DNA from 2 places in the Belnapia sp. genome. Region 1 is predicted to be linked to the other one. Evidence: riboswitches for the same ligand, from Rfam matches in the RefSeq annotation. Region 1 holds a riboswitch; the other holds the start of a gene.
The links. A riboswitch is a leader RNA that binds a small molecule or an ion and turns the genes downstream of it on or off. The one in region 1 is predicted to bind glycine.
Positions count from the first base shown of each region.

Region 2: another riboswitch for glycine. It lies ahead of gcvT (glycine cleavage system aminomethyltransferase GcvT); the one in region 1 lies ahead of AC5JJ1_RS11985 (D-amino acid dehydrogenase).

Region 1 covers NZ_JCACHU010000080.1:232-4,529, forward strand. Annotated here, with positions in the region: partial or broken gene AC5JJ1_RS11975 (IS6 family transposase) at 50-130, opposite strand; gene AC5JJ1_RS11980 (IS110 family RNA-guided transposase) at 438-1,508, shown strand; gene AC5JJ1_RS11985 (D-amino acid dehydrogenase) at 1,988-3,259, opposite strand; glycine riboswitch at 3,301-3,397, opposite strand; glycine riboswitch at 3,401-3,503, opposite strand.
Region 2 covers NZ_JCACHU010000182.1:90,325-113,981, forward strand. Annotated here, with positions in the region: gene AC5JJ1_RS28835 (SDR family oxidoreductase) at 1-604, opposite strand, end outside; gene AC5JJ1_RS28840 (Pvc16 family protein) at 684-1,184, opposite strand; gene rnhA (ribonuclease HI) at 1,269-1,730, opposite strand; gene AC5JJ1_RS28850 (homoserine kinase) at 1,720-2,700, opposite strand; gene ispH (4-hydroxy-3-methylbut-2-enyl diphosphate reductase) at 2,708-3,691, opposite strand; gene AC5JJ1_RS28860 (hypothetical protein) at 3,799-4,326, shown strand; glycine riboswitch at 4,385-4,476, shown strand; glycine riboswitch at 4,480-4,575, shown strand; gene gcvT (glycine cleavage system aminomethyltransferase GcvT) at 4,622-5,728, shown strand; gene gcvH (glycine cleavage system protein GcvH) at 5,741-6,118, shown strand; gene gcvP (aminomethyl-transferring glycine dehydrogenase) at 6,115-9,012, shown strand; gene AC5JJ1_RS28880 (NUDIX hydrolase) at 9,015-9,566, shown strand; gene AC5JJ1_RS28885 (alpha/beta hydrolase family protein) at 9,617-10,555, shown strand; gene AC5JJ1_RS28890 (hypothetical protein) at 10,552-10,740, shown strand; gene AC5JJ1_RS28895 (DMT family transporter) at 10,792-11,715, shown strand; gene AC5JJ1_RS28900 (NAD(P)-dependent oxidoreductase) at 11,681-12,706, opposite strand; gene AC5JJ1_RS28905 (TRAP transporter substrate-binding protein) at 12,721-13,812, shown strand; gene AC5JJ1_RS28910 (ABC transporter substrate-binding protein) at 13,853-15,430, opposite strand; gene AC5JJ1_RS28915 (F0F1 ATP synthase subunit B) at 15,551-16,057, opposite strand; gene AC5JJ1_RS28920 (F0F1 ATP synthase subunit B family protein) at 16,057-16,659, opposite strand; gene AC5JJ1_RS28925 (ATP synthase subunit C family protein) at 16,721-16,945, opposite strand; gene AC5JJ1_RS28930 (F0F1 ATP synthase subunit A) at 17,000-17,758, opposite strand; gene AC5JJ1_RS28935 (AtpZ/AtpI family protein) at 17,778-18,074, opposite strand; gene AC5JJ1_RS28940 (ABC transporter ATP-binding protein) at 18,209-20,074, opposite strand; gene AC5JJ1_RS28945 (DUF4118 domain-containing protein) at 20,215-21,273, shown strand; gene AC5JJ1_RS28950 (AAA family ATPase) at 21,277-23,657, opposite strand, start outside.

The sequences.
Region 1 (4,298 bases):
GCTCTGCCTTGCGGTCGAACGCACCCGGTCACCAAACAATGTGACAATGCCCGCGAGCGGCCAGCATCTCCTCGGCCATGCGTAGACTGAGAGGGAAGCGAAAGTAGAGCCAAACCGCTTGGCTGATCACCTCGGCCGGAAACCGGTGACCGGCATAGGGCGACTTGGCGGCAAGAGAACACTTTTCGGGCTTTTACCGATGGCTGCTCCGCCGGCCCAGCCCGGTCAACTTGACTATGAGAGTGTTGGTGTTGTCCGGCGGGTCTGACCCTCAACTTGATTGACCCGGTGTCATGGTACCGACGTGTCGGCCTGCCGGACGACGCTCGGCGATCGGGCGGGAGGTGACCTCATAGAAGCCTGAGGCCGTCCATCCCGTCACAGTCCTGCTCGCCCGCCGGATCTCCGGACCCGCACCCGATGGGAGAACCGGCAGCATGAACAAGGCCAGCCCACACGACATCATCGTCGGCATCGACACTCACAAACACACCCACGCCGCCGTGGCCGTCACCGGGCTCGGCGCCCGGGTTGGGGAGCTGACGATCCGTGTTGGCCTTGAGGGCTACCGTGAGCTCGAGGCCTGGGCCCGATCACTGGGAGCCGTCCGCGCCTTCGGCATCGAGGGCACGGGCGCGTACGGTGCTGGCCTGGCGCGCTTTCTTCGTGCGACGGGCCATACCGTTCACGAGGCCGGCCGGCCCGATCGCGGGCGGCGCCACCGGCATGGCAAAACGGACCACCTCGATGCCGAAGGCGCCGCCCGCGCCGTGCTGGGTGGGCAGGCCACGGCTTTGCCCAAGGCCGGCACAGGTAAGGTGGAGATGATCAGGCACCTCAAGGTCGCCCGTGACACCGCCGTCAAGGCGCGCACCCAGGCCATGCTGGCGCTGAAGGCCATCATGATCAGCGCTCCGGCAGCTCTGCGCGAGCAGCTCGAGGCAGTCGCCGGCCGGGTGGCGCTGGTCCGGCATCTGGCGGCATTGCGGCCGGGGCCGCTGACCACGACCACCGCTTCAGCCAAGGCCAGCCTGCGTGCCATCGCTCGCCGCTGGCTCGACCTCGACGTCGAGATCCGGTCACACGATGCCCACCTCGGCCGGCTGGCCGAGCGGTGCGCGCCGGAGATGGTCGCGGCGCATGGCATGGGGACCGCGACCGCGGCGGAGATGCTTGTCCTCGTCGGCGACGAGCCGGAGCGGATCCACTCCGAAGCTGCCTTCGCCACGCTCTGCGGCGCCTGCCCAGTGCCGGCTTCGAGCGGCAAAACCAGCAGGCATAGGTTGAACCGCGGTGGGCATCGTCAGGCCAACGCTGCCCTCCACCGCGTGGTGGTCGTGCGCATGCGCACTCACCAGCCCACCATCGACTACCTCCGGCGTCGCACGGCTGAGGGCAAGAGCAAGCGGGAGATCATTCGCTGCCTCAAGCGCTTCGTCGCACGCGAGATCTTCGGCTATCTCTGCCGTCCATCCAAAGGCGTCTGCCCAGCCCAAAACGCCGCTTGACCACTATAGGAGCATCGGTGCCTTTGGAACGCCAAGCTGTATCCACACCCTCCGGCACACCCGCCCGATCGAGGCTCATGTCGAGCAAGACGGTGCCGCTCGAAGACGGATGCACGGCCACGAGCGAGGAGACGCGTAGCACGTCCCCGGTGGTGAGCAGGAGCCCGAAGGATCCGCCGCGCACATCGAGCATGCGGTCGACGAACCATGCGGGAAGCAGAGCGGTGTCGGTAGGATCGGCAACTCGCGTCCAGGTCTGGCTCACTGTTCGTCAGCCAGCGACAGGGTTGGACAAATCGCTGGCCGCCCTGCAAACCTGTATTGCAAGTGCCTCTGGGCCTGCCCTGCCCGCATCGGTCGCGCGTTGATCCGTTGGGAATGAAGTGGCTTGCATGGCGGCCTTTCGTGTTGCGTCCGTGGTCACGGCGGGAGCCGCAGCGTGAATGACGCCACCCGGCAAGATGCCGGGTGGCGGCGGATCAGGCCGCCAGGGGCACTGCCGGGGTGGTGGCTTCGGCCCCACCCACGGCCTCGGCCACCATCTGTGCGGTAGCGGCCGAGAGCGTCCAGCCGAGATGACCGTGGCCGGTATTGTAGAACACGCCCGGCCGGCTGCCAGCGCCGATGCGCGGCAGCATGCCAGGCGTCATCGGCCGCAGCCCCGCCCAGGGCACGGTGCGGGCGGTGTTGACCTCAGGAAAGAGCTCCTCCGTCCAGCGCACCAGCGGACGGATACGGTCCATGCGGATGTCACGGTTCTCGCCGTTGAACTCAGCCGTGCCGGCTACCCGGAAGCGGTCGATGCCGAGCCGACTGCTGACGATCTTGGTGGCGTCGTCCAGCAGGCTGACCGAGGGCGCCGCCTCTCGGCTGCGCGGATCGTCGAGGTGGACGGTGATGGAATAGCCCTTCACCGGATAGACGTTGATGCGGTCGCCGAGCATGGCGGCGAAGCGACGGCTGGCGACGCCGGCGCAGATCACGACGGCATCGACCCGCAGGAGCTCGGTACCTTCGTCGCCTGTGGCCGGCCGCCACGCGACCACGATGCCGTCCCGCTCATGCCGGATCGCGGTCACGTCGGCCTCAAACAGGAAGCGGGCGCCGCGGCGCTGGCAGGCCTCGGCGAGGCCGCGCGTGTACTTATGGATGTCGCCGGTGGAGTCCGATGGGGTGAAGAAGCCGCCATAGTAGCTGCCGTGCAGCGTCGGTTCGATCCGGCGCATCTCCTCCGGCGTGACAGAATGCCGATCCAGGCCACCCTCCCGCAGCAGCACGTTGACGCGTGCGGCGGCGTCGAAGCCGGCTTGGTCTCGATAGACGTGTAAGATGCCGCGCTGCTCGACGTCGAAATCGATACCTTCCTCCTCGGCGATCGAGAACAGGTGCTTGCGCGCCTCAATGGCCAGCCTCGTGGTGGCGATCGTGTTGGCGCGGTAGTTCCGAATCTGGCCAGTGAACTCGCCTAGCCAGGAATACTTGTGAACGCTCGGCCGCGGGTTCAGCAGCAGCGGCGCATCCTGGCGCAGGATCCACTTCATGCCTTTCAGCACGGTGGCCGTGCTGTTCCAGACCTCGGCGTTGCTGGCAGACAGCTGTCCGCCGTTGGCGAACGAGGTCTCCATAGCGGCGTAGCGGTGGCGGTCGAGCACCACCACGTCATGCCCGCGTCGCAGGAGCGCGTAGGCCGTGGTGACCCCAGTGATTCCCGATCCGATGACTGCGATTGTGCTCACATCACGCTCCGACACAAAGGTTCGCAGCGAACGGTATGACGGCCGTCCCTGCCCCCATCTGTCTCGGTGCCTGAGAGCTTAGCCCGGGCTTTCCTGGCGAAAGCGGCGGGATATCCCCTTCGGCGGGCGCCACAGCGGCGCCTCTCTCCAGATCGTCCTCGCTACGCGGTCCTGGGTGCCTGAGAGTTTCCCGGGGGGTTGCTCCTTCGGCGGCCTCCAGATCCCGTAGGACCCCGAAGCTCTCTCCCGCATACCTCAGCGGACAAAGGCGATATCGTGAGCCACCTCTGCCAAGTCAACGGAATTTCTGCATCGGTCTTGCGCTCTCTTCGGCCGTCCAAACCCTGTCGCGGCGTATATACGTCGCGGCTGAAAACTTCCCCGAGCAACCCAGCAGGCACGGACTCGGGCGACAAACCGCCGCTTTCCGATCAACAAGGACATAAAGCCGCCGTCAGTGGCGGCACCACAGCGATACCCCAATCGACTGAGCTAAGTCAGTCACATGCGATAAGAGCCGCTGGCCATCTCACACCGCTACCTCGACCAAGTTGCGGATCGAGAAGCCTGGGGGAATCCCGGCTGAGCTTACCTCAACGAGCCGCGCTACTCCTGGCCTTGCGGCTGGCGTCTCAGCGGCACTGCGCGCAAGTCAGCAAACCGCGTCGCTCTCGTGCCGGCGAGACAAGATAGCCGCAGCGGATGCAGTTGGTGCAGGTGTCATCCGCCGCGAAGGGATCGGCAAAAGCCCGCTTGGTCGACCTTGGCGTGCCCTCTGGGCGCTCCGGCTTGATGGTACGCGGCTTGTGGCTGCTTCTAGTCGGGACATCGGCGGCAGCCTCGACAGGTTGGATCGGCGGCAGCAGCGGGTCCCAGCCGGGCATAAAATGCCCAACCGGTGGGGTGGGTTTCAGAGCTTCCGGTGAAGCTGTGGTTGGCGGCGGCGATGGGGCAGGGCGGGCGTTGAATCCGTTCGGCCAACTTGCGGCGTACGCAGAGGACCCTGGCCGACGAGCCGGCTCGGCTGGCGATGTTAGGCTCTGTGACCGGAGTT
Region 2 (23,657 bases), on a different contig from region 1:
GGCGGCCGCTGTAGTTGGCGGCATGCTGGAAGAAGGGCGTGTCGATCACCGAGGGCAGCACGGTGCAGATCTGGATGCCGGGCTGGTCCAGCACCTCCTGCCGCAGCGCCTCGGAGAAGCCGCGGATGGCGAATTTGCTGGTGGCATAGGCGGTGCCGTCCGGCTTCGCCGTGCGGCCGACGATGGAGGCGTTCTGCACCAGCACGCCGCGGCCCCGGGCGCGGAAATGCCGCATGGCGACCCTGGCACCATGGACATAGCCGAAGAGGTTGATCTCGATCAGCCGCCGCCAGGCCTCCATCGGGATGGCGTCCAGCCGGCCGAAGGCGGCGACGCCGGCATTGTTGAACCAGGCGTCGAGGCGGCCGAAGCGCGCGATCGTCCGGCGGCCGAGCTCCTCCACCTGCTGCTCGTCGGTGACGTCGGTCGGCACGGCCAGCGCCTCGCCGCCCGCGGCGATGCATTCTCGCGCCACCTCCTCGAGCATGGCGGCGCGGCGGGCGGCGAGCACCACCCGGTCGCCGCGGCGGGCGAAGGCCAGCGCCGTGGCGCGGCCGATGCCGCTGGAGGCGCCGGTGATGACGATGATACGAGACTCGGGCATCGGGTATCCTGTGCCAGTCATGTTGCGATGCAATATGACAGGAGGAACGAGCCGCCCCGCTCGGGGGTTCCTTCCGCCCTCAGCCCAAGCCGGGCCGCAGCCGCATGCTGTGGACCATGTAGGGCAACAGCAGCGGCGGCGGATCGCCGCAGGCCTCGAGCAGCCGGAGGTAGGTCTCGTCCGGCAGGTGCTCGAGGGTCACGACCAGCGCCTCCGCCTCGATGTCGCCGGGCTCGCCGGCGGACTGGATCACCGGGTTCCGCTCCAGGGCCTGCATGCAATGGCCGAGCATCGCCTGCTCCGCCGCGCTGTCATGGCCGCGCACCGTCAGCAGGTAGCGGAGGCGCATGCCCGTCCCCTCGGGCGGATCGGCCTTCGAGGCGGTGCGCAGCGGCGAGGTGTCGCCGGGGGGCTCCTCCGGCTGGACGCGCCAGAGGATGAGGGCGATGCCATGGCCCGGATTGGTCCGCGCCTGGGACAGGGTCATCGCCTCCACCTCCATCCCCTGCAGCGCGCCGTCGCGCTCCAGGCTGTCGCGGAGGTGGCGGGTGAGGGCGGCGCTGGCGGCTGCGATGGGCATGGCGGACTCCGACGCTGTACCGGTGCCAACGGCCGGGCCCGATTCGCGGTTTCCGCCGACGGGCCCCTCTTCGTCCGGAGGCGCTTACGGCTGGCCCGCCAGCCGCAGCCTGGCCTCGGTCGCCAGCCGGTCCGCCCGCTCGTTCATCGGGTCGCCGGCATGGCCACGCACCCAGAGCCACTCCACCTGATGCGGCTTGGCCGCCGCCAGCAGCCGCTGCCACAGCGCCATGTTGGCGACCGGCTCCTTCGCCGCGTTGCGCCAGTTGTTCCTGACCCAGCCGTTGATCCAGCGGCTGATGCCGTTCCGCACATACTCGCTGTCGGTGTGGAGGACGACGCGGCAGGGGCGCTTCAGCGCCTCGAGCGCGCTGATCGCCGCCATCAGCTCCATGCGGTTGTTGGTCGTCTCCGGGTCGCCGCCGGAGAGCTCCCGCTCCGTCTCGCCGTAGCGCAGGATGGCCGCCCAGCCGCCGGGGCCGGGATTGGGCTTGCAGCCGCCATCGGTCCAGATCTCGACCGGTGCCTGGGGGTCGTCAGAGGCCAAGGGCGCCCGGTCCTTCGGCAGCGGCGAAGAAGCGGAGCTTCCCCAGGTATTCCAGCGGGTCCTTCCGCGTCACCAGCGCGCCGGCCGGCGTCGCCGTCCAGTCGTAGAGGCGGGTGAGGAGGAAGCGGATGGCGGCGCCGCGGCAGAGCACCGGCAGCGCCGCGCGCTCGGCTGGCGAGAGCGGGCGGATCCGCTGGTAGGCGGCCAGCACCGCATGCGCCCGCGTCACGTTGTAGGCGCCGTCCGCATCGAAGCACCAGGCATTGAGGCAGACGGCGATGTCATAGGCCAGCAGGTCGGTGCAGGCGAAGTAGAAGTCGATCAGTCCGGAGACCTCGGGCTTGCCGCCCGGGCCTGGCAGGAAGAAGACGTTGTCCGGGAACAGGTCGGCATGGATCTGTCCGGCCGGCAGCCGCCCCGGCGCCGGCCAGTCGGCAAGGATCGCCTCCAGCCGCCCGTCCAGCTCGGCGACGAGGCCCGGCTGCACCGCATCGCCGCCCGGCCGGCAGCGGTCGAGCAGCGGCCGCCAGCTCTGAGGTCCAAGCCCGTTCGGCCGCTCGGCCGTGAAGTCGGCGCCGGCCGCATGCAGCCGCGCCAGGGCATCGCCGAGCGGCGCCCCATGCTCCGGCCGCACGCGCCGCGGCCAGACGCCGGGGAGGAAGGTGCAGATCGCCGCCGGCCGCCCCGCCAACTCGCGCAGCGCGAGGCCGTCCCGCGCCTGCACCGGCTGCGGGCAGCGCAGGCCGCGCCCCGCCAGGTGCTCCATCAGCGCGAGGAACCAGGGTAGCTCCGCCGGGTCGACGCGCTTCTCGTATAGGGTGAGGATGAAGTCGCCCGCCTCGGTCTTCAGCGCGTAGTTCGAGTTCTCCACCCCCTCCGCGATGCCGCGGAAGGCGAGCAGCCCGCCGAGCGGATAGGCGGCGAGGAAGGCCCGGAGCGCCTCGTCGGTGACCTCGGTATAGACGGCCATTGCGGGGCTAGCGCGCGCCCTCGGTCTGCAGCGCGCCCGGCAGCTTGAAGGTGATGGTCTCCTCCGCCACCACCACCTCCTCGATGGCCAGGGTGAAGCGCTCCCGCAGCCGGGCCAGCACCTCCTCCACCAGCACCTCGGGTGCGCTGGCGCCGGCGGTGACGCCGATGGTGGAGAGCCCCTCGGCCAGCGAGAGGTCGAGGTCGCGGCCCCGCTGCACCATCACCGCCCGCGGGCAGCCGGCGCGCTCGGCGACCTCGACGAGGCGCAGCGAGTTGGAGGAATTGGGCGCGCCTACCACCACCATCAGCTCCGCCCGGTCGGCGATCGCCTTCACCGCCGCCTGGCGGTTGGTGGTGGCGTAGCAGATGTCCTCCTTCGCCGGCGCGTGGATCCCGGGGAAGCGCTCGCGCAGCGCCGCCACGATATCCGTCGTGTCGTCGACCGAGAGGGTGGTCTGGGTGATGAAGGCCAGCGGCCGGTCCTCCGGCACCGGCGCCGTGCGGGCCTGCGCCTCGTCCTCGATCAGGGTGACGGTGCCCTCGGGCAGCTGGCCCATGGTGCCCACCACCTCCGGATGCCCGGCATGGCCGATCAGCAGGATGTGCCGGCCGCGGCTGAAATGCTGCTCCGCCTCGCGGTGCACCTTGCTGACCAGCGGGCAGGTGGCGTCGAGGTAGAAGAGCTTGCGGCGGCTGGCCTCGGCCGGGACCGATTTCGGCACGCCATGGGCGGAGAAGACGACCGGCGCATCGTCCGGCACCTCGTCCAGCTCCTCCACGAAGATGGCGCCCTGCCGCTCCAGGCTCTCGACCACGAAGCGGTTGTGGACGATCTCGTGCCGGACATAGACGGGGGCGCCGTAGCGGCGGATCGCCTCCTCCACGATTTTGATCGCGCGGTCGACGCCGGCGCAGAAGCCGCGGGGTCCGGCCAGGAGGACGTCCAGGCGGGGCAGGTTGCGCTCGGGCGCGTGGGGGTGCAGGTCCATGGTGCCTCTCGCTCGCTGGCGCTATTTGCCGTGCCGAAGGGCCGGCGGGCACAGTGGGCGGGGCGCACACTAGCGGCCCGCCGTCCGGGCTCAAGGGGGATATGGTGATGCGGTCGAGTCTTGTCCTGTTGGCGCTGCTTTTGGCCGGGTGCGGCGGCGGCATCGGCACCCAATTGCCGATCGCCTGCCCGAATCCGGGCCTGCTGGGGGAGGGGGCCGACCTCACCCGCTACCGCGCCGGCGGCCCGCAGGACCTCACCGGCCTCGACTACGATGCCCGGCTGGTCAGCATCAACGGCACCTGCAAGGCCGGGCGGGGCGAGCGCAGCATCGACGTGACGATGACGGCCGGCTTCTCGGTGGAGCGCGGCCCGGCCTCCGAGGGGCGGGCGGTCGAGCTGCCCTGGTTCGTCGCCGTGCTCGACCGGCAGACGGATGCCATCCTCAGCCGGCAGAACTTCACCGACAGGGTGGTCTTCGGCCGGAACGAGACGCGGGCCTCGGTCAGCAGCGCACCGGTCTCCATCAGCCTGCCGGTCGGGGCGAATCGGCGGGCGGGGGATTACCGGATCCTGGTCTCCTTCCAGCTCGACGAGCAGGACCTGGCGCTCAACCGCCGCCGCGGGCCGCGCTGATCGCCCGCAACGGGCCATTGCGCCCGCAGCCCCTGCGGGAGTAGACAGTCTCACCCGCAGATACCGCGCGGGAGAGAGGGGTGGCGACGCCCCCGCCGAAGGCGCAACCGGCCCCCGGAAACGCTCAGGCAGAAGGGCCGCGCGGAGAAGGGGCCTCTGGAAAGCCTGGTGCCGCAAGGCACCGGCACCGAAGGAGTAAGGCCCGGCCCAAGGCCGCCCGCCGAATCTCTCAGGTTCACCGGACAGAGGGGGGCCACGGACTTCAACTCACGCCGCAGATGCGGTCGGGGGACCCGTGGCCGAGACCGATACACTGCTCGAGACGCCGCTCGCCGGCCTGCACCGCGCCCTCGGGGGCCGGATGGTCGCCTTCGCCGGCTATGCCATGCCGGTCCAGTACCAGGCCGGGATCATGGCCGAGCACCTGCACGTCCGAAGCGCGGCCGGCCTCTTCGACGTGTCCCATATGGGCCAGGCCGAGCTGGTTGGCGACGGCGCGGCGGCGGCGCTGGAGCAGGTGACGCCCGCCGATGTGCAGGGGCTGAAGCCCGGCCGCCAGCGCTACGGCCTGCTGATGACGCCGGAGGGCGGCATCTTCGACGACTTCATGGTGGCCAATCTGGGCGACCGGCTGCTGCTGGTGGTCAATGCCAGCCGCAAGCACGATGATTTCGACCTGGTCGAATCGGTCCTGCCCGCCGGCGTCCGCCTCCACCGCCGGCCGGACCGGGCGTTGCTGGCCCTCCAGGGGCCGGGCGCCGCGCCGGCCATGGCGCCGGTCGCCCCGGCGCTCGCGGCGCTCTCCTTCATGGGCATCGCCGAGGCCGAGATCGGCGGCATCCCCGTCATCGCCAGCCGCAGCGGCTATACCGGCGAGGATGGCTGGGAGATCGGCGCCCCCGCCGAATCGGCCGAGGCGCTGGCGAAGCACCTGCTGAGCCTGCCCGGCGTGCAGCCCACCGGCCTCGGCGCCCGCGATTCGCTGCGGCTCGAGGCCGGGCTCTGCCTCTACGGCACCGATATCGACGAGACGACGAGCCCGGTCGAGGCCGCCCTCACCTGGTCCATCGGCAAGCGCCGCCGCATGGCCTGGGACTTCGCTGGCGCCGAGCGGGTGCGGGAGGAGCTGGCCAACGGCACCGCCCGGGTCCGCGTCGGCCTCCGCCCCGAGGGGCGCCAGCCGGCCCGCGGCGAGACAATGATCCATGCCCCGGGCGGCGAGACCATCGGCAGCGTCACCTCCGGCGGCTTCGGCCCCTCGCTCGAGGCGCCGATGGCGATGGGCTATGTCGCCCGCCCCCATGCCGCCGATGGCACCCCTATCGAGTTGATCGTGCGCGGCCGGCCGCTTGCGGCCCGCATCGCGCCCATGCCCTTCGTTCCCCACCGCTACGCCCGCTGAGGACACCGAGCCATGCCAGAGCTGAAATACACCCAGGACCATGAGTGGGTGCGGGCCGAGGGCGATGCCGCCACCATCGGCATCACCGACCATGCGCAGAACGCCCTTGGCGACGTGGTCTTCGTCGACCTGCCCGAGATCGGGCGCGAGGTCGCGGCCGGCGAGGCGATCGCCGTGGTCGAGAGCGTGAAGGCCGCCTCCGACGTCTATGCCCCGATCGCCGGGCGCATCGTCGAGGTGAATGCGGCGCTGACGGACGACCCCGGCCTCATCAACCGCGAGCCGACGGGCGAGGGCTGGTTCTTCAAGATCGAGCCCGCCGACCCCGCCGCCGTCGCCGCGCTGATGGATGAGAGCGCCTACGCCGCCTTCGTGGACAGCCAGGCATGAGCGCTCTTGTCGAACTGGCCGCGCTGGAGGAAGGCACGGAATTCGCCCGCCGCCATATCGGCCCGGGCCCCGAGGACATCACCGAGATGCTGCGCGTCGTCGGCGCGGCGAGCCTCGAGGAGATGGCCAGCCGCACCGTGCCGGCCGCCATCGCAGGCGCCGACCTGACTGGCCTGCCGCCGCCGGCGACGGAGGCCGAGGTCATTGCCGAGCTGCGCGGCCTCTCCGAGCGGAACAGCCGGGTGAAGTCGCTGATCGGCCTCGGCTATCACGGCACCCATGTGCCGCCGGTGATCCTGCGCAACGTGCTGGAGAACCCCGGCTGGTACACCGCCTACACGCCCTACCAGGCGGAGATCGCCCAGGGGCGGCTCGAGGCGCTGGTAAACTTCCAGACCATGGTGGCAGACCTCACCGGCCTGCCGGTCGCCAATGCCTCCCTCCTCGACGAGGGCACGGCGGCGGCCGAGGCGGTGGCGCTCGCCCATGCGGCGCATAAGGGCAAGGGCGACACGCTGCTGGTCGCCGCCGACCTGCACCCGCAGACGCTGGCAGTGGTGCGGACGCGGGCCGAGCCGGTCGGGCTCCGCGTCGTGGTCGCCCCGCCCGCCGGCATCGCCGAGGCGGCCGCGGCCGAGAAGCCCTTCGCCCTGCTGTTGAATTATCCCGGCACGACCGGCGAGGTGCGCGACCTCGCGCCCGAGATCGCCGCGGTGCAGGCCGTGGGCGGCCTCGCCATCGTCGCCGCCGACCCGCTCTCGCTCTGCCTGCTGACGCCGCCCGGCGAGATGGGCGCCGATGTCGTCATCGGCAGCACCCAGCGCTTCGGCGTGCCGCTCGGCTATGGCGGGCCGCATGCCGCCTATATGGCGGTGAAGGACCCGCTCAAGCGCTTGCTGCCCGGCCGCCTCGTCGGCGTTTCGGTTGATGCCGCGGGCAATCCGGCCATGCGCCTCGCGCTCCAGACCCGCGAGCAGCATATCCGCCGCGAGAAGGCGACCTCGAACATCTGCACCGCGCAGGTGCTGCTCGCCGTGATGGCGGGGATGTATGCCGTCTGGCACGGGCCGGAGGGACTGGCGCGCATCGCCCGCCGGGTGAACCTCCAGGCGCGGCTGCTGGCCGATGCGGCGCGGCGCGGCGGCTTTACGCTGCGGCATGCTGCCTTTTTCGACACCATCGCCATCGAGGCCGGCGACCGTGCGGATTCGTTGGTGCAGGGCGCCGTGGCGCGCGGCTTCAACCTCTGGCGCGTCGATGAGGGCTGCGTTTCCATCGCCCTCAACGAGACGGTGACGCGGGACGAGCTCGCCTCTCTCGCCGAGCTGCTCGGCGGCGGCGCGCTCGATGCGCTGCGGCCGGAGGCCAGCCTGCCGCCGGCCCTCGTTCGCCGCAGCCCCTACCTCACCGCCGAGGTCTTCCGCAGCCATCACTCCGAGCATGCGATGCTGCGCTACCTCAAGCGGCTCGAGGACAAGGACGTCGCGCTGAACCGCAGCATGATCCCGCTCGGCTCCTGCACGATGAAGCTGAATGCGACGGCGGAGATGATCCCGGTCACCTTCCCGGGCTTCGCCGACATTCACCCCTTCGCACCGGAGGATCAGGCCGAGGGCTATTTCGAGATGATCAAGCGGCTGGAGTCCTGGCTCTGCGCCATCACCGGCTTCGCCGCCGTCTCGCTGCAGCCGAATGCCGGCAGCCAGGGCGAGTATGCCGGCTTGCTCGCCATCCGCGCCTGGCACCGCGCCCAGGGCAACGCGCAGCGCGATGTCTGCCTCATCCCCTCCAGCGCCCATGGCACCAACCCGGCCTCGGCGGTGATGGCGGGGATGAAGGTCGTCGTCGTCGGCTGCGACCGCGACGGCAACGTGGACCTCAAGGACCTGGAGGCCAAGGCGGCGCAGCATGCGGAGAGGCTCGCCGCGCTGATGGTGACCTACCCCTCCACCCATGGCGTCTTCGAGGAGCAGATCCGCGAGATCTGCGCCCTGATCCATCGCCATGGCGGGCAGGTCTACATGGACGGCGCCAACATGAACGCCCAGGTCGGCCTGACCTCGCCGGCCGCCATCGGCGCCGATGTCTGCCACCTGAACCTGCACAAAACCTTCTGCATCCCGCATGGCGGCGGCGGCCCGGGCGTCGGCCCGATCGGCGTCGCGGCGCATCTTGCGCCACACCTGCCGAACCACCCCTTCCACCGCGGCGCCGGCCCGGCGACGGGCTATGGCCCCGTCTCCTCGGCGCCCTTCGGCAGCGCCGCCATCCTGCCCATCTCCTACGCCTATATCCGCATGATGGGCGCCGAGGGGCTGACGCGGGCGACTGCGGTTGCGATCCTCTCCGCCAACTACATCGCCCGCCGGCTGGAGGGGCACTTCCCCGTGCTCTACCGCGGCCTGCGCGGCATGGTGGCGCATGAGTGCATCCTCGACTGCCGCGGCTTCCAGCAGGGCGGCGGCGTGATGGTCGAGGACATCGCCAAGCGGCTGCAGGACTACGGCTACCACGCGCCGACCATGTCCTGGCCCGTCTCCGGCACGCTGATGGTGGAGCCCACCGAGAGCGAGCCGAAGGAGGAGCTGGACCGCTTCTGCGACGCCATGATCGCCATCCGCGCCGAGATCCGCGCGGTGGAGCAGGGCCGCAGCGACCGCGCCGACAACCCGCTGAAGAACGCGCCCCATACCGCCGCCGAGGTCATGGCGAGCGAGTGGACGCATCCCTACAGCCGGGAAGAGGCGGCCTTCCCGCTGCCCTTCGTCCGCGGCAACAAGTACTGGCCGCCGGTCAAGCGCGTGGACAATGTCCATGGCGACCGCAACCTGGTCTGCACCTGCGCGCCGCTCGAGGCCTATGCGGAGCGGATGCACCTCCAGGCCGCGGAGTGACGGTGCGGCCCTGGCGGCGGACGGGCAACCGCACCGTCCACCGCGACCGCTGGGTCCATCTCCGCGCCGAGGCCTGGGAGACCGGGGCCGGCGCGGTGCTCGACCCCTGGTACATGCTCGACTGGGCGGACTGGGTGAATGTCGTGGCGCTGACGCCGGATGGCCGGCTGGTGCTGGTGCGCCAGTTCCGCCCCGGCCTCGGCGGCATGACGCTGGAGCTCCCCGGCGGCATCGTGGAGCCAGGGGAAGCCGACCCGGTCGCCGCCGCCCGCCGCGAATTCACCGAGGAGACGGGCTACGACGCCCCCGCCTTCCGCCTCGTCGCCACGCTGCGGAACGACCCGGCCCATGCCGGCAACCGCGTCCACGTCGTCCTCGCCGAGGGCGCCGTCCCGGCCGGCGCCCAGCGCCTCGATCATGGCGAGGAGATCGCCGTGGAGGTCCTGCCGCTGGCCGCCGTCCTCGCCGGCCTGGCCGAGGGGGCGGTCGCCAATGCCAACCATGTCGGCGGCCTCCTGCTCGCCTTGCGGGAAAGCGGCCGGCTGGGCGCCTGAACCGTCAGCGGGACGCGGCGTTCCGCCCGGGTGACCACCCTCCGGACCCGATGCAACGCCGCCGCTTCCTCGCCCTTGCGGGCCTCGCCACCAGGCCCGCCCCCCTGGCCGCCGCGCCGGCGCCCATGATCCGCGACACCTGGACCGACCCCGCCCGCAACCGCAGCCTGCCGGTGCTGATCCGCCTGCCCGATGCGGAGGGCCCGGCCCCGGCGGTGCTGGTCTCCCACGGCCTCGGCGGCTCGCGCGAGGGGCTGGCCTATCTGGGCCAGGCCCTGGCCGAGGCCGGCTTCCTCGTCCTCCATGTCCAGCATCCGGGCACCGATGCCGGCCTGTGGCAGGGCCGGGCCGACATCTCGGCCGCCATGGCCGCCGCGGCGCTCGATGCCGGCCAGGCCTTCGCCCGGTTGCAGGACGGGATCTTCGCGCTCGGCGAGCTGACCCGCCGCCCCGGCTTGCGGGAGCGGGTGGACGCGCAGCGCCTCGCCGCCGCCGGCCATTCCTACGGCGCCTGGCTGGTGCAGCACCTGCTCGGCCAGCGCCTGCCGGGCGGCGACCATGGCCTCGCCCTGCCCGATGCGCGGCTGAAGGCCGGCATCGCCCTCTCGCCCATCCCGCCGCGCGGCCTCTCGCCCCGCTTCGCCTTCGGCCGCATCGCCCGGCCGATGCTGCACGTCACCGGCACGCTCGATTCCGGCTTCATCGACAGCGTCACGGCGGAGGACCGGGAGCTGCCCTTCCGCTCCATCAGCGGCCCGCCCCAGGCCCTGGCGGTGCTGGCCGGCGCCACCCATGCCGCCTTTGCCGATGAGCGCGCCGCCGGCCCGCGCTGGGCCGACCCGGCCTTCCATGCCCGCACGGCGGGCCTCGCCACGGCCTTCCTCCGCGCCACGCTGCTCGGCGATGCCGCCGCGCGCGCGGCGCTGCTCGCCGGCATGCCCGGGTTGCTGGCGCCGGGCGACCGCCTCACCTGCAAGGATTTCGGATGATGGCCGACCAGAAGCCGACCGGCGCTGCCGAGACGATGAACACCGCCGACCCCAATTCCAAGACGACGGCGGCCAAGGTGCAGCAGGGCGGCACCACGACCAACCCGAAGGCCAAGGTTCCCTCCGACCTCTACCCGGACCCGCCCGGCATCACCGACAGCACGCCGGGCGGACGCGACGACTGAAGCGCAACCGGCGGATGGCACGGCCTGGGGCGCCGCGGGCAGGCTGGCCCGATGCAACACGCGCCGCAGATGATCTCCCGCGACTGGGCCTTGCTGGTCGCTCTCTCCGTCCTCTGGGGCGGGTCCTTCTTCTTCGTTGGCGTGGCGGTCAGGGAATGGCCGCCGCTGCCGATCGTGCTGCTGCGCGTGGCGATCGCCGCGGCGGCGCTCTGGAGCCTGGTCGCCGCGCTGCGGCTGCCGGTGCGGCGCGACCGCGCGGCGCTCGCTGCCTTCCTCGGCATGGGGCTGCTGAACAATGCGGTTCCCTTCGGCCTGATCGTCTGGGCGCAGGGCAGCCTGCCCTCGGGCGTCGCCTCCATCCTGAACGCCACGACGCCGCTCTGGGGCGTGCTGGTGGCGCATGCGGCGGGGGCCGAGCGCGCGACGCCGCGCCGCCTGGCGGGGACCCTGCTGGGCTTCGCCGGCGTCGCGGCGATGGTCGGCGCCGACCTTGCGGGGGGCCTCTCCGGCCATGCGCTGGCGACGGCGGCGATGCTGCTGGCGACCTTCGCCTATGCCCTGGCCGGGCTGTTCGGCCTGCGGGTCCGCGCGCTCGGCATCCCGCCGCTGGTCGCGGCGGCGGGCCAGACCACGGCATCGACCCTGCTCCTGCTGCCGCCGGTCCTGCTGCTCTCGCCGCCCTGGGCCTTGCCGGTGCCCTCGCCCGCGATGGCGGCGGCGCTGGCGGGGCTCGGCCTGCTCTCCACCGCGCTCGCCTATCTGCTGTATTTCCGGCTGCTGGCCTCGGCCGGGCCGGTGAACCTGCTGCTGGTGACCCTGCTGGTGCCGGTCTCCGCCATCCTGCTCGGCGCGCTGGTGCTGGGGGAGGCCTTGGCGCCCCGCCATGCGCTCGGCATGGCGGGGGTCGCGGCGGGGCTGGCGCTGATCGACGGGCGCCTCGTCAGCCGCTGGAGGCGCCGAGGCGCGGCGGCTTGATCCCCGCCAGCTCGCACTGCGCATCGAGCATCGCCGAGAAATCCTTCTGCCCCCAGCCGCGGCCGCGGGCGCTGCTGAAGGCCTCGCGCGCGGCAGCCGCCACCGGCAGCGTCACCTTCGCCGCATTCGCCGCCTGGACGATCAGCGACAGGTCCTTGTGCGCCAGGTCGATGGCGAAGCCCGGCTCGGTGTCGCCCGCCAGCACCTTGTTCGGCCAGTTCACCTTGAGCTGGCCGTTGGTCGCCGTCGTCCCGTGCAGTACCTCCAGCGTCTTCTCGAGGTCGAGGCCGAAGGCGGCGGAGAGCGACAGCGCCTCCGCATTCAGCTGGCAGAGGATGATGGCGAGGTAGTTGTTGACCAGCTTGGTCCGCGTCCCCGCGCCGGGCCCGCCGCAATGGTGGATGGTCGTCCCCATCGCCTCCAGCAGCGGCTTGACGCGCGCGAAGTCGGCCTCGCTCGCGCCGACCATGAAGAGCGATTCGCCGCGATCCGCATGCAGCGCCAGCCGCCCGACCGGCGCATCGACGAAGCCGATGCCGCGCGCGGCGCAGGCGGCGGCCAGTGCATCCGTGGTCTCCGGGTCCACCGTCGACATGTCCATCACCAGCCCGCCCGGCTTGATGTTGGCGAGGATGCCGTCGGCGCCGAGGATGGAGGACTGCACCTCCCGCGGCCCGGGCAGCATGGTCAGCACCACGTCGCTCGCTTGGGCGACGGCGGCAGCGCTGCCGGCCGAGGCGGCGCCCAGCTCCTCCAGCGCCGCCACCGGCCCCGGCGCGATGTCGTGCACCGTCAGCGGATGCTGCTTGCGGCGGATGTTGGAGGCCATGCCGCGCCCCATCCGCCCGAGGCCGATGAACCCGATCCTGTCACCCATGCGTCGTCTCCCTTTGGAACGGGAAGACTGGCATCGCGCCGCCGGCGCGGAAAGCCATCCGCTCGTTGCGCTGGGCGCCGCTTCCGCGCAAGCTGGGCCTGGGAAACGAAACAAGGGAGTCTTCCTGCATGAACCGCCGCCGCTTCATCGCGACGGGCGCTGCCGGCACGGCCGGCGCCGCTGCGCTGGCCACGCCGAACCTCGCCTCCGCCCAGCCGCGCATCCGCTGGCGCTGCCCGGGCAGCTTCCCGAAATCCCTCGACACCCTTTGGGGCACGCAGGAGTTCATCGCCAGGCGCGTCTCGGAGATGACCGACGGCGCCTTCCAGATCCAACCCTTCGGCCCGGGCGAGCTTGTGCCGGCGCTGCAGGTGCTCGATGCCGTGGGCAACGGCAATGTCGAATGCGGCTACACCAGCGCCTACTATTACCTCGGCAAGGATCCGTCGCTGGCGATCGCCACCTGCATCCCCTTCGGCCTGTCCACCCGCCAGCACTGGGCGTGGCTGACCCATGGCGGCGGGCGTGATCTCTATGCCGAGGTCTACCGCGACCAGGGTGTCGTCGGCATCCCGGCCGGCAACACCGCGGCGCAGATGGGCGGCTGGTTCAGGAAGGAGATCAAGTCGGTCGAGGACCTGAAGGGGCTGAAATTCCGCATCGCCGGCTATGGCGGCAATGTGCTCAGCAAGCTCGGCGTGGTGCCGCAGCAGATCGGCGGGTCGGACATCTACCCGGCGCTGGAGCGCGGCGTGATCGACGGCGCGGAATGGGTCGGGCCCTATGACGACGAGAAGCTCGGCTTCAACCGCGTCGCCCAGTACTACTACTATCCGGGCTGGTGGGAGTACTCGCCCTCCATCGACATGATGGTCAATGCCAAGGCCTATGACGAGCTGCCGGCCCAGTACAAGGCCGTGCTGAACGCCGCCTGCACCGAGGGCTGGCATTGGATGGCCGCGCGCTATGACGTGCTGAACCCGGCCGCGCTGCGCAGGCTCCTCGCCTCCGGCACCCAGCTCCGCGGCTTCCCGCGCGACGTGCTGACCGCCTGCTACAAGGCGAGCCAGGACCTCTATGCCGAGATCGGCGGGCAGAATCCGCGCTTCAAGCGCATCCACGAGAAATGGGATGCCTTCCGCCTCGAGCAGACCCAGTGGCTGCGCGTCGCCGAGGACTCGCTCGGCAACTTCCTCGCCGCCGCGACCGCGCAGCGGTGAGGGGGAGGGGGCGGCCCGCAGGCCGCCCCCGTTCCGGCGCTCAGCGCGCCGCCGGCATCCGCACCAGGCGGAGCTGGATGTAGTTGTCCGCCGTCTGCGGCACCTCGACGCCCTGCCGCGCCGCCCAGACGATCTGCTGCTGGTGCAGCGGGATATAGGCGACATCCTCCTGCAGGATCTTGCTCGCCTGGCTGATGAAGGACTGGCGCTTCGCCGGGTCCGTCTCCACCGCGATCTGGTCTACCAGCGCGTCGAAGCGCGGGTTGGAGTAGCCGCCGTTGTTGAAGACGCCGCGCGTGCCGTTCCGCGTGCCCGCCAGGCTGAAGAGCGCGTTGTGCGCGTCCGAGGTCGCCGGCGTCCAGCCCAGCATGTAGAAGCTGGTGTTGTAGCGCGGCGCGTTCACCTCGGCGAAGAAGCGGGCGCGGGTCTGGGCGTTCAGCGTCACCCGGATGCCGATGCGCGCCAGCATGGAGACGGTCGCGGTGCAGATCGCCTCGTCGTTCACGTAGCGGTCGTTCGGGCAGTCCATGGTGACGCCGAAGCCGTTCGGGTAGCCGGCATCGGCCAGCAGCTTCTTCGCCTCGTTGACGTTGACCGCCGGGCGGACGTCATCCGCCTCGACGAAGCCGTTCACCCCCGGCCCGTAGAGCAGGTTGGACGGCCGCGACTGGCCGCGCATGACGGTGCGCTGGATGGCGTTGACGTCGATCGCCAGCAGCATGGCGCGGCGCACCCGCACGTCCTGGAAGGGGTTCTTGCCCTCCACGTCCGACTTCAGCAGCTGCGGCCGCGACTGGTCCAGGCCGAGATAGATGGTCCTGAGCTCCGGCCCCTGGATGATGCGCACGCCCGGCGTGTTGGAGATGCGCGTCACGTCCTGCGGCGGGACGGTGTAGATGAAGTCGACTTCGTTCGAGAGCAGCGCCGCGACGCGCGTGGCGTCATTGGCGATGACGTTGAACTCGACGCGCTGGAGGTTGTGCACCGGCTTGTCCCACCAGTTGGGATTCGGCTGCAGCACCGTGCGGCGGTCGGGCTCTCGGCTCACCAGCAGGAAGGGGCCGGTGCCCATGGCGTTGCGCGTCGCGAAATTCTCCTCGCGCGAGGTGAGGTCCGCCGGGCGCGTGGCGTTGTTCTTCTCGGCCCAGGCGCGGGAGAACATGCCCCAGTTGGTGATCTCCTGGATCAGGATGGGGTTCGGCTGGTGCGTCTCGAAGTCGACGGTGTGGTCGTCGACCTTGCGGATCTCCTTCACCGAGGCCAGGACGGACTGGATGTTGGAACCCTGCGCCCGAGCGCGCTGGGCGCTGAACACCACGTCGTCGGCGGTGAAGGGCGTGCCGTCGCTGAACTTCACCCCTTGGCGGAGATGGAAGCGCCAGACGGTGGGCGAGGGCTGCTCCCACCGTGCGGCCAGCGCCGGCTCCGGCTCCATCTGCGCATTCCGCCGCACCAGCGGCTCGTAGAAGTTGGACCCGAAGGACAGCAGGAAGGTCTCCTGCCGGGTATAGGGATCCATCGAGTTGGTGTCGCCATCATTGGCCCAGCGGAAGGTCTGGGCCTGGGCGCAGAGGGCGGTGCCGCAGAGCAGGGCAGCAGCCAGGGCAAAACGACGCATTGTTGTTGGGTCTCCCAGCGAAATCGACCTGGGCAACCTAACCCGGAGCGCCGCGCCCGAAAAGCAGAACGGAGGCCTTTCGGCCTCCGTCCGTAACAATCCAGGAGACGGCAGCGGGCGTCAGGCGCGCAGCCGCGCCGGCAGTCCCGCGACCGCGCTGTCGATCAGTGCCGCATCGGCCTTGGCGTCGATCCGTTCGGCGATAACGCTGCGCGCCGCCGCCACCGCGATGTCGGTCGCAGCGCCCCGCACTTCGGCCACCGCCCCGGCCTCCGCCGCGGCGATGCGGTCGAGCGCCATGCGCTCGCGCCGCTTGGCCGAGGCTTCCGCCTCCGCCGCCGAGGCCTCGCCGACGCGCTGCGCCTCGGCCTGGGCACGGGCCAGCAGCTCCTGCGCCTCGGTCAGCGCTGCGGCGCGGTCGGCCTCGGCCTGCTTCAGCAGCGCCTCCGCCTCGACCCGCAGGCGGGAGGCCTCGGCGAGCTCGGCCCGCACGCGGTCCGCCTTCGCATCCAGCATCCCGGTGATGCGCGCCCAGGCCATCCGCCCGACGAGCAGGAAGAAGATGACGAAGGAGACCGCGACCCAGAATTTCGGGTCGAGCCAGAAGTGTTCGTAATGGTGACCCATCAGGCCTGCCCCCGCGCCGCGAGCTCACGCTCGACTGCCTTGGCAATGGCGGCGCTGTCGCTCCGGCCGATCAGCCGGGTGACGAGCGCATCCGCGGTGTCGGTCGCCACCTGGCGCAGCGCGCCCATGGCATTGTCCCGCGCCGAGGCGATCTGCTGCTCGGCCGCCTCGATCTGCGCGGCGAGCCTGGCGTTGAGCGCCTCGGCCCGCGCCGCTGCCTCGCCCTGCGCCTTCTGGGTGGCGGCGGCAACCGCAGCCTGCGCCTCGGCCCGTGCCTTGGCGGTCGCGGCCTGGTGGTCGGCCATCGCGGCATCGGCCCGCTGCTTCGCTGCCTGCGCGCTCTCGAGGTCGCCTTCGATCCGCGCGCGCCGCGCCTCCAGCACGCCTTCCACCTGCGGCAGCGCGTAGCGCGCCATCACGTAGTAGAGGGCGCCGAAGATGATCAGCATCCAGATGACCTGGGCGATCGTCCACGGATTGCCGAAATCCAGCTGCGGCATGCCGGCGCTGCTGGTCGCGCCCGGATGCTCGGACGCCACCTGCGCCATGGCGGGCAGGGTGGCGAGCGAGAGCAGGGCCGCGATCCGGATGGTCTTCTTCATGCTCGTCTCCCTTGCATGGCGAACGGAGGGCAGCCGGCTGCCGCCCCCCGTGCGGCCAGGCTCAGGTGAAGAGGATGAGGAAGGCGATCAGCAGGGCGAAGAGCGCCACCGCTTCCGTCAGGGCGAAGCCCAGGATGCCGATCGGGAAGACGGCGTCACGGGCGGCCGGGTTGCGCGCCACGCTGGTGATCAGCGAGGAGAAGATGTTGCCGATCCCGAGACCGACGCCGAACAGCGCGATGACGGCGATACCGGCCCCGAGGGCCTTGGCGGCAGCGACTTCCATGTGAGTGTCCCTTCAGGGGTGGTGTGGTTGTGGAAGGTCCGAACGACGGCGGGCTCAGTGCAGGTGCACCGCGTCGTGCAGGTAGATGCTGGTCAGGATGGCGAAGACATAGGCCTGCAGGAAAGCGACCAGGATCTCGAACCCGACCAGGGCGACGTTCATCGCCATGGGCAGCGCCGCGCCGACGAGGCCCAGCACGCCGGCCGCCGAGCCGATCATCACGACAAAGGTGGCGAACACCTTCAGCATGACGTGGCCGGCGACCATGTTGGCGAAGAGACGGACGGAGAGGCTGATCGGCCGCGAGAGGTAGGAGATGACCTCGATCGGGATGATCAGCGGGGCGAGCGCCTTGGGCGCCCCCTCCGGGAAGAAGTAGCCGAAGAAATGTGTGCCGTGGATGGCCAGCGCCACCACCGTCACCACGACGAAGACCAGCGCGGCGAGGGCGAAGGTCACCGCGATGTGGCTGGTGAAGGTGAAGGCGTAGGGAAACAGGCCGATCATGTTGCCGAACAGGACGAACATGAAGATCGAGAAGACGAAGGGGAAGTAGCGCTTGCCCTGGTCGCCCACCTGGCCGGTGACGATGCCGTGGACGAACTCGTAGCCGCTCTCGGCCAGGGCCTGGAGCCGACCGGGGACGATGTCGCGCTTGGCCGTGCCCCACATCATCAGCGCGGTGATGAGCCCGAAGGCCAGCAGCATATGCGCGTTCGACTGGCTGAAGCGCACGGACTCGCCGAGGGCGCCCATGAACGGCACCAGCTCGAACTGGCTCAGCGCGTCGATAGCTTTGCCTTCAGCGGCCACAGCTGCCTCTCCCGTCGCGTCAAATCTTCCGGCCACTGCGCGGGTTGAACAGCCTGTAGATGTTCATGATTCCGGCAGCGGCGCCCGCCACGAAGAACAGCAGGAAAAGCCAGGGCTTCGTCCCGAGCCACCGGTCCAGCAGCAGCCCGATCCCGACCCCGACCACCAGGGCCGAGACCAGTTCGACGCCGACGCGGAACCCGATCCCCATCGGACCGGGCGGAAGACCCCCCTTGGCATCCTCGGCCGGCTTGTCGAGACCCTGGCGGGTCCGTGCCTCCCGAAGTCGCCGCTCGAAGTCGTCGCGCTCGTTCACCCTCGCTCCTCCGTCGGACCCCGGCGGAAGGCACCGGGCTCCTAAGGCCCCCCCCGCGGAGTGTCAATCCGTCGCGCGCCGCTATCGCCGAGGGCACGCGCTTTTCAGCCGATTCATGGCGGGTCGGTACGGTTTCACACCGCCTCGAAGGCGCCGCTCTGCTGCCGCCAGAGCCGGGCATAGACCCCGCCCCGCCGCAGCAGCCCCTCATGCGTCCCCTGTTCGGCGATGCGGCCGTGCTCCAGCACCACCAGCCGGTCCATCCGGGCGATGGTCGAGAGGCGGTGGGCGATGGCGATCACCGTCTTGCCCGCCATCAGCTCGGCCAACTGGTCCTGGATGGCGGCCTCCACCTCGGAATCGAGGGCGCTCGTCGCCTCGTCCAGCACCAGGATCGGCGCATCCTTCAGCAGGACGCGGGCGATGGCGATGCGCTGGCGCTGCCCGCCGGAGAGCTTCACTCCCCGCTCGCCCACATGGGCGTCGTAGCCCGCCCGTCCCCGCCAGTCCTGCAGCTGCTCGATGAACCCGGCGGCGGCGGCCCGGGCGGCGGCGGCCTCTACTTCCGTCATCCCCGCCTCCGGCCTCCCGTAGCGGATGTTCTCGCGGATCGAGCGGTGCAGCAGGGCGGTGTCCTGGGTGACGACACCGATGGCGGCGCGCAGGCTCTCCTGCGTCACCCCGACGATGTCCTGGCCGTCGATCAGGATGCGCCCGCCCTCAGGGCGGAAGAAGCCGAGCATGAGGTTCACGAGGGTCGACTTCCCCGCCCCCGAATGCCCGACCAGCCCGACGCGCTCCCCGGGCGCGATGGTGAGGTCGAGGCCCTGGATCACCCCCGTCTCGCGCCCATAGGCGAAGCGCACCCCCTCGAAGCGGATCTCGCCGCGCGGGACCCGGAGCGGCACCGCCCCCGGCGGGTCGGGCGCGGTGGGGGGGACCGCGATGGAGTTCATCGCCTCCTGCACCACGCCCAGATTCTCGAAGATCGCGGTGACGTTGAAGGCCACCCAGCCGGAGATGTTGGCGATCTGCCAGGCCATCGGCAGCGCCGTCGCCACCGCCGCGAGGCCGATCTGCCCGTGGCTCCAGAGCCAGATGCCGGTCGCCGCGGTGGCCGTCAGCATCGCGGCGTTCAGGGTGCCGAGCAGGAAGCCGTTCAGCGTGACGAGGCGCATCTGCCGCTGGAAGGCGGCATTCAGCCCGAGCAGCCCCTCGCGGACGAAGGCATCCTCCTGCTCGGCCCGGGCGAAGAGCTTCACCGTCTGGATATTCGTATAGCTGTCAACGATCCGCCCGGTGAGCTGGCTGCGCTGGGCGCTCGCCTCGCGGGATCGGTCCCGCATCCTGGGCACGAGGAAGCGCAGCAAGGTCGCATAGGCGCAGAACCACACGGCGATCGGCATGGCCAGCCGCCAGTCGGCCCCCGCCAGCAGGCCGAGCGCCGCGGTGCCGTAGACCAGGATGTACCAGACGGCATTGACCACCTGCACCACGCTTTCGCGCAGCGCCGGCCCCGCCTGCATCACCCGGTTCGAGATGCGTCCCGAGAAATCCTCCTGGAAGAAGGGCAGCCCCTGGCGCACCACCTGCCAATGGCTTTGCCAGCGCACCAGCGAGGTGAAATTCCCGTTGATGCCCTGCTGGGTGATGAGGTTCTGCAGCAGCAGCGCCCCCGGCCGCCCGACCAGCACCAGCGCCGCCATCCCGACCAGGCTCGGCCAGGCCTCGGCCCAGAGCCGGTCCGGCGCATGGCTGGTCAGCAGGGCGACCACCCGGCCGATCATCGCCGGAATGGCGGCATCCATCAGCGCCACCAGCAGCCCGGCGAAGAACAGCGCGGCGAAGAGCGCCCGCGCCTGGCTGATGAAGTGCCAGTAGAAACCGGCGAGGCTCCGCGGCGGCGGCCCCCCGGGGACCGCAGTGCCGAGGATCCGCGTGGCAGGGGATCCGGGAGGCGCGACCGGGTCAACCAGGCGCTCAAAGAAGCGGAAAGGCATGGCGCCACAACGCGCCCGCCGGCCTCCGAGGTCAAGCAATGGCGAGGCCGGCCGCCGCTCCCGCTTCACGAAATCGCGCGGTGAGGCGTCCCTCGACGCCTGAGATCGTTGTCAGCGCAATGATCTACTTTTCGGCTTTCATGGCCGCCATTGGCCGGGCGCAATCCCTGCCGCTCTGGCTGCGCCTTCTCCTGACCGGGCTGGTCGTCCTCGGCGCCTTCGTCGCGCGGGAGGGAGTCGGCACGCTGCTGCCAAGCACCAACGTCTTCCTGATGCCGATCCTCGGCGTCCTCGTCAGCGCCACGCTGTTCGGCAGCACGGCCGGGTTGTTCGCCACCGCCATCTCCGCCTTCTGGCTGTGCTGGGCCTACCTGCCGCCCCATGGCAGCCTCCAGGTGGGGGATCCCCGGCAGCTCTGGGCGCTCGGCCTGTTCATCCTGATCTGCATCTTCATCAGCCTGGTCATCGGTGCCTCCCAGGCGACGCTGCTGCGGCTTCGCGACGCGCATGAGGCGCTGGCCCGCACCGACGCCCAGCGCCGCCTGCTGCTGCAGGAATTCCGCCACAGGACCCGGAACGACCTGCAGTCGCTGGTCGCCCTGCTGCTGCTGCGCGCCCGCGCCGCACCCTCCTCCGCGGCCCAGGACGGGCTGCGCGAGGCGGCCGAGCACGCCCGGGCACTCGCCCGCGTCCATACGCTCCTCGCCCAGGAGGCGATCCATGAGGACGACCCGGCCCTGGTCGACAGCCGCGCCTTCGTCGAGGGCCTGGCGATGGAACTCGCCCGGACCCATGCGACGGAGGGCCTGCGCCCCGTCGTGCTGACGGCGGAGGCGGAGACCCATCCGCTCGATTCCGAGCGCGCCATCCTGGTCGGGCTGGTGCTGAACGAATGCGTCACCAACGCGCTGAAATACGCCTTCCCCGACGACCGGCCGGGACGGGTCCAGGTGCGCTTCACGCGGCTCGACGGCCACTTCCTGCTGACCATCGAGGATGACGGCACCGGCACCTCGCCGGAGGACCAGACCGGCAGCGGCAGCCGCACCCGCCCGCTCGGCACCGGCCTCGGCACGCGGCTGCTGCGCGGCATGGCCGCGCAGCTGCGCGGCAGCTTCACCCGCGGCCCGGGGGCGGGCGGCGCCGGCACCCATGTGGAGCTGCGCTTCCCCGCCCAGGCGCCCGGGCGCAGGGGGTGAGCCCTATTCCGCCGCCTGCTGCCCCTCCACCATCTCCACCGCCCGGCCGAGATCGACGCTGAGCAGCCGGCTCACCCCGCGCTCCTGCATGGTGACGCCGTAGAGCCGGTGCATCCGCGCCATGGTCAGCGGGTGGTGGGTGACGATGAGGAAGCGCGTGCCGCTCTCGGCCGCCATCGCCTCCAGCAGGTCGCAGAGCCGCTCGACATTGGCGTCGTCGAGCGGCGCATCCACCTCGTCGAGCACGCAAACCGGCGCCGGCTGGCAGCGGAAGACCGCGAAGATGAGCGAGAGCGCGGTCAGCGCCTGCTCGCCGCCCGAAAGCAGCGAGAGGGCCGAAAGCTTCTTCCCCGGCGGCTCGGCATAGATCTCGAGCCCCGCCTCCAGCGCATCCTCCGAGCCGACGAGCGCCAGATGCGCCCGCCCGCCGCCGAAGAGCCGGCCGAAGAGGCTCTGGAACTCGGCGTTCACCCGGTCGAAGATCGTCCGCAGCCGCTCCCGCCCCTCGCGGTTCAGCGCGCCGATCGAGCCGCGCAGCTTGGCGATGGCGGTGCCGATCTCCTCCCGCTCGCGGGTGATGGTGGCGATGCGGGCCTCGATCTCCTCCATCTCCACATCGGCGCGGAGGTTGACGGGGCCCATCTCCTCCCGCTCGCGGGCCAGGCGTTCCAGCTTGCGCCGGGCGCGGTCCTCGGCGGCATCGGAGAGCTCCTCCGGCGCCGGCAGCGCCGCGCCCTCGCCGAGGCGTTCGTTAACGCGCTCCTCGACGGCCGCGGCCGCTGCCTCGGCCTGGCTCGCGGCCCCTTCGGCCCGCAGCTGCGCCTCGCGCGCCGCGGCGAAGGCGGCATCCGCCTCCCGCCGTGCCTCGGCCGATGCCTGCCGCTCCGCCTCGGCGGCGGCGAGGGCGGCGGCGGCCGTCGCATGCGCCGCCTCGGCCTCGGCCAGCACCGTCCCGGCCTGGCGACGGGTTGCCGCCGCCGCCTCCGGCAATGCGGCGAGCTCGTCATGCGCCGCCCTGGCCTCCGCCGTGCGCTGGCGCAGCTCTTCCAGCCGCCCGGCCGCATCGGCCCGGCGTCCGGCCCAGTCCGCGCCCTCGGCGGCGATGGCGGCCCGGCGGGTCGCCAGCCGCTCGCGCTCGGCCCGCAGCGCGGCCTGCGCCTCGAGCGCCGCCCCTTCCTGCGCCCGCGCACCGGACAAGGTGCCCCGTGCCGCCTCCACGCCGGAGCGGATGCCGCCCAGGTCCGGCAGCGCCGACTGCGCCGCCCGTGCCCGCTCCAGCGCCGCCTCGGCCTCGGCCGCATCGGCGGCGATGCGCCCGAGCTGCGGGGCGAGGGCGGCGGCTTGGCTCTCCGCCTGCGCCGCGGCGGCGGTGAGCCGTGCCGCCTCCTCCCGCGCCGCCTGCACGGCCGCCTCGGCCCCGCCGCGCGCCGTGCGCGCCGCCGCCTCGGCCGCGACGGCCTCGGCCTCGCGCTGCCGCAAGGCCTCGGCCGTGCGCCGCAAGCCATCGAGATCGGGCAGGCCGGCCTGCGCCTCGCGCAGCGCGGCCAGCGCTGCCTCGGCCTCCGCCCGCTCCGCTCCGAGCCGCTCGAGCTGCGGGGCGAGGGCGCCGATCCGGCTCTCCGCCTGCGCGGCCGAGGCTACGAGGCCGGCGGCTGCCGAGCGCGCGCGCTGGAGCCCGGTCTCGGCTTCGGCGCGGTGGCGACGCGCGGCGGCCTCGGCCGCGCCGGCCTCCGCCTCAGCCCGCGCCGCAGCCTGAACCTCGGCCGCCGCCGCCTCGGGAGCGGGGAGGGCGGCCAACGCCTCGGCGGCTGCCTGCTCGGCCGCCTCTGCCTCTGCCAGCGCCTCGGCCAGCCGCGCGAGCTGCGGCTCCAGCGCGCCGAGCCGGCTTGCCGCCTCGGCGGCGGCGGCGGCCAGACGGCTGGCTTCGGCCCGCGCTGCGGCGAGCCGGGCTTCGGCAAGGCGCCGGGCCTCGCGCGCACCGGCCTCGGCGGTGCCGGAAGCGGCCTCGGCCGCCTCGGCCGCCGTGCGCAGGCCGGCCGCGGCGGACGCTGCCGCCTCCGCATCGCCGAGCCGTGCGCGGGCCGCGGCGAGGCGGTTGCGCTGCTGCAGCCGCACCGCGCCGGGATTGGGCGCATCGGCGCGCGCGGTGTGCCCGTCCCAACGCCAGGCGGCGCCGTCGCGCGCCACCACGGCCTGGCCCGGTGCAAGCCGCGCCTGCATCGCCGCCCCATCTGCCCCCTCGGGCAGCAGGCCGATCTGGGAGAGGGCCCGGGCGAGGGCGGGAGGTGCCTCGACCAGGGTGGCCAGCGGCGTGAGCCCGGCCGGCAGGGCGGGCGCGGCCTCGAAGGCCGGCAGCTGGCGCCAGTGCCGGGCGGCGGCGGGGT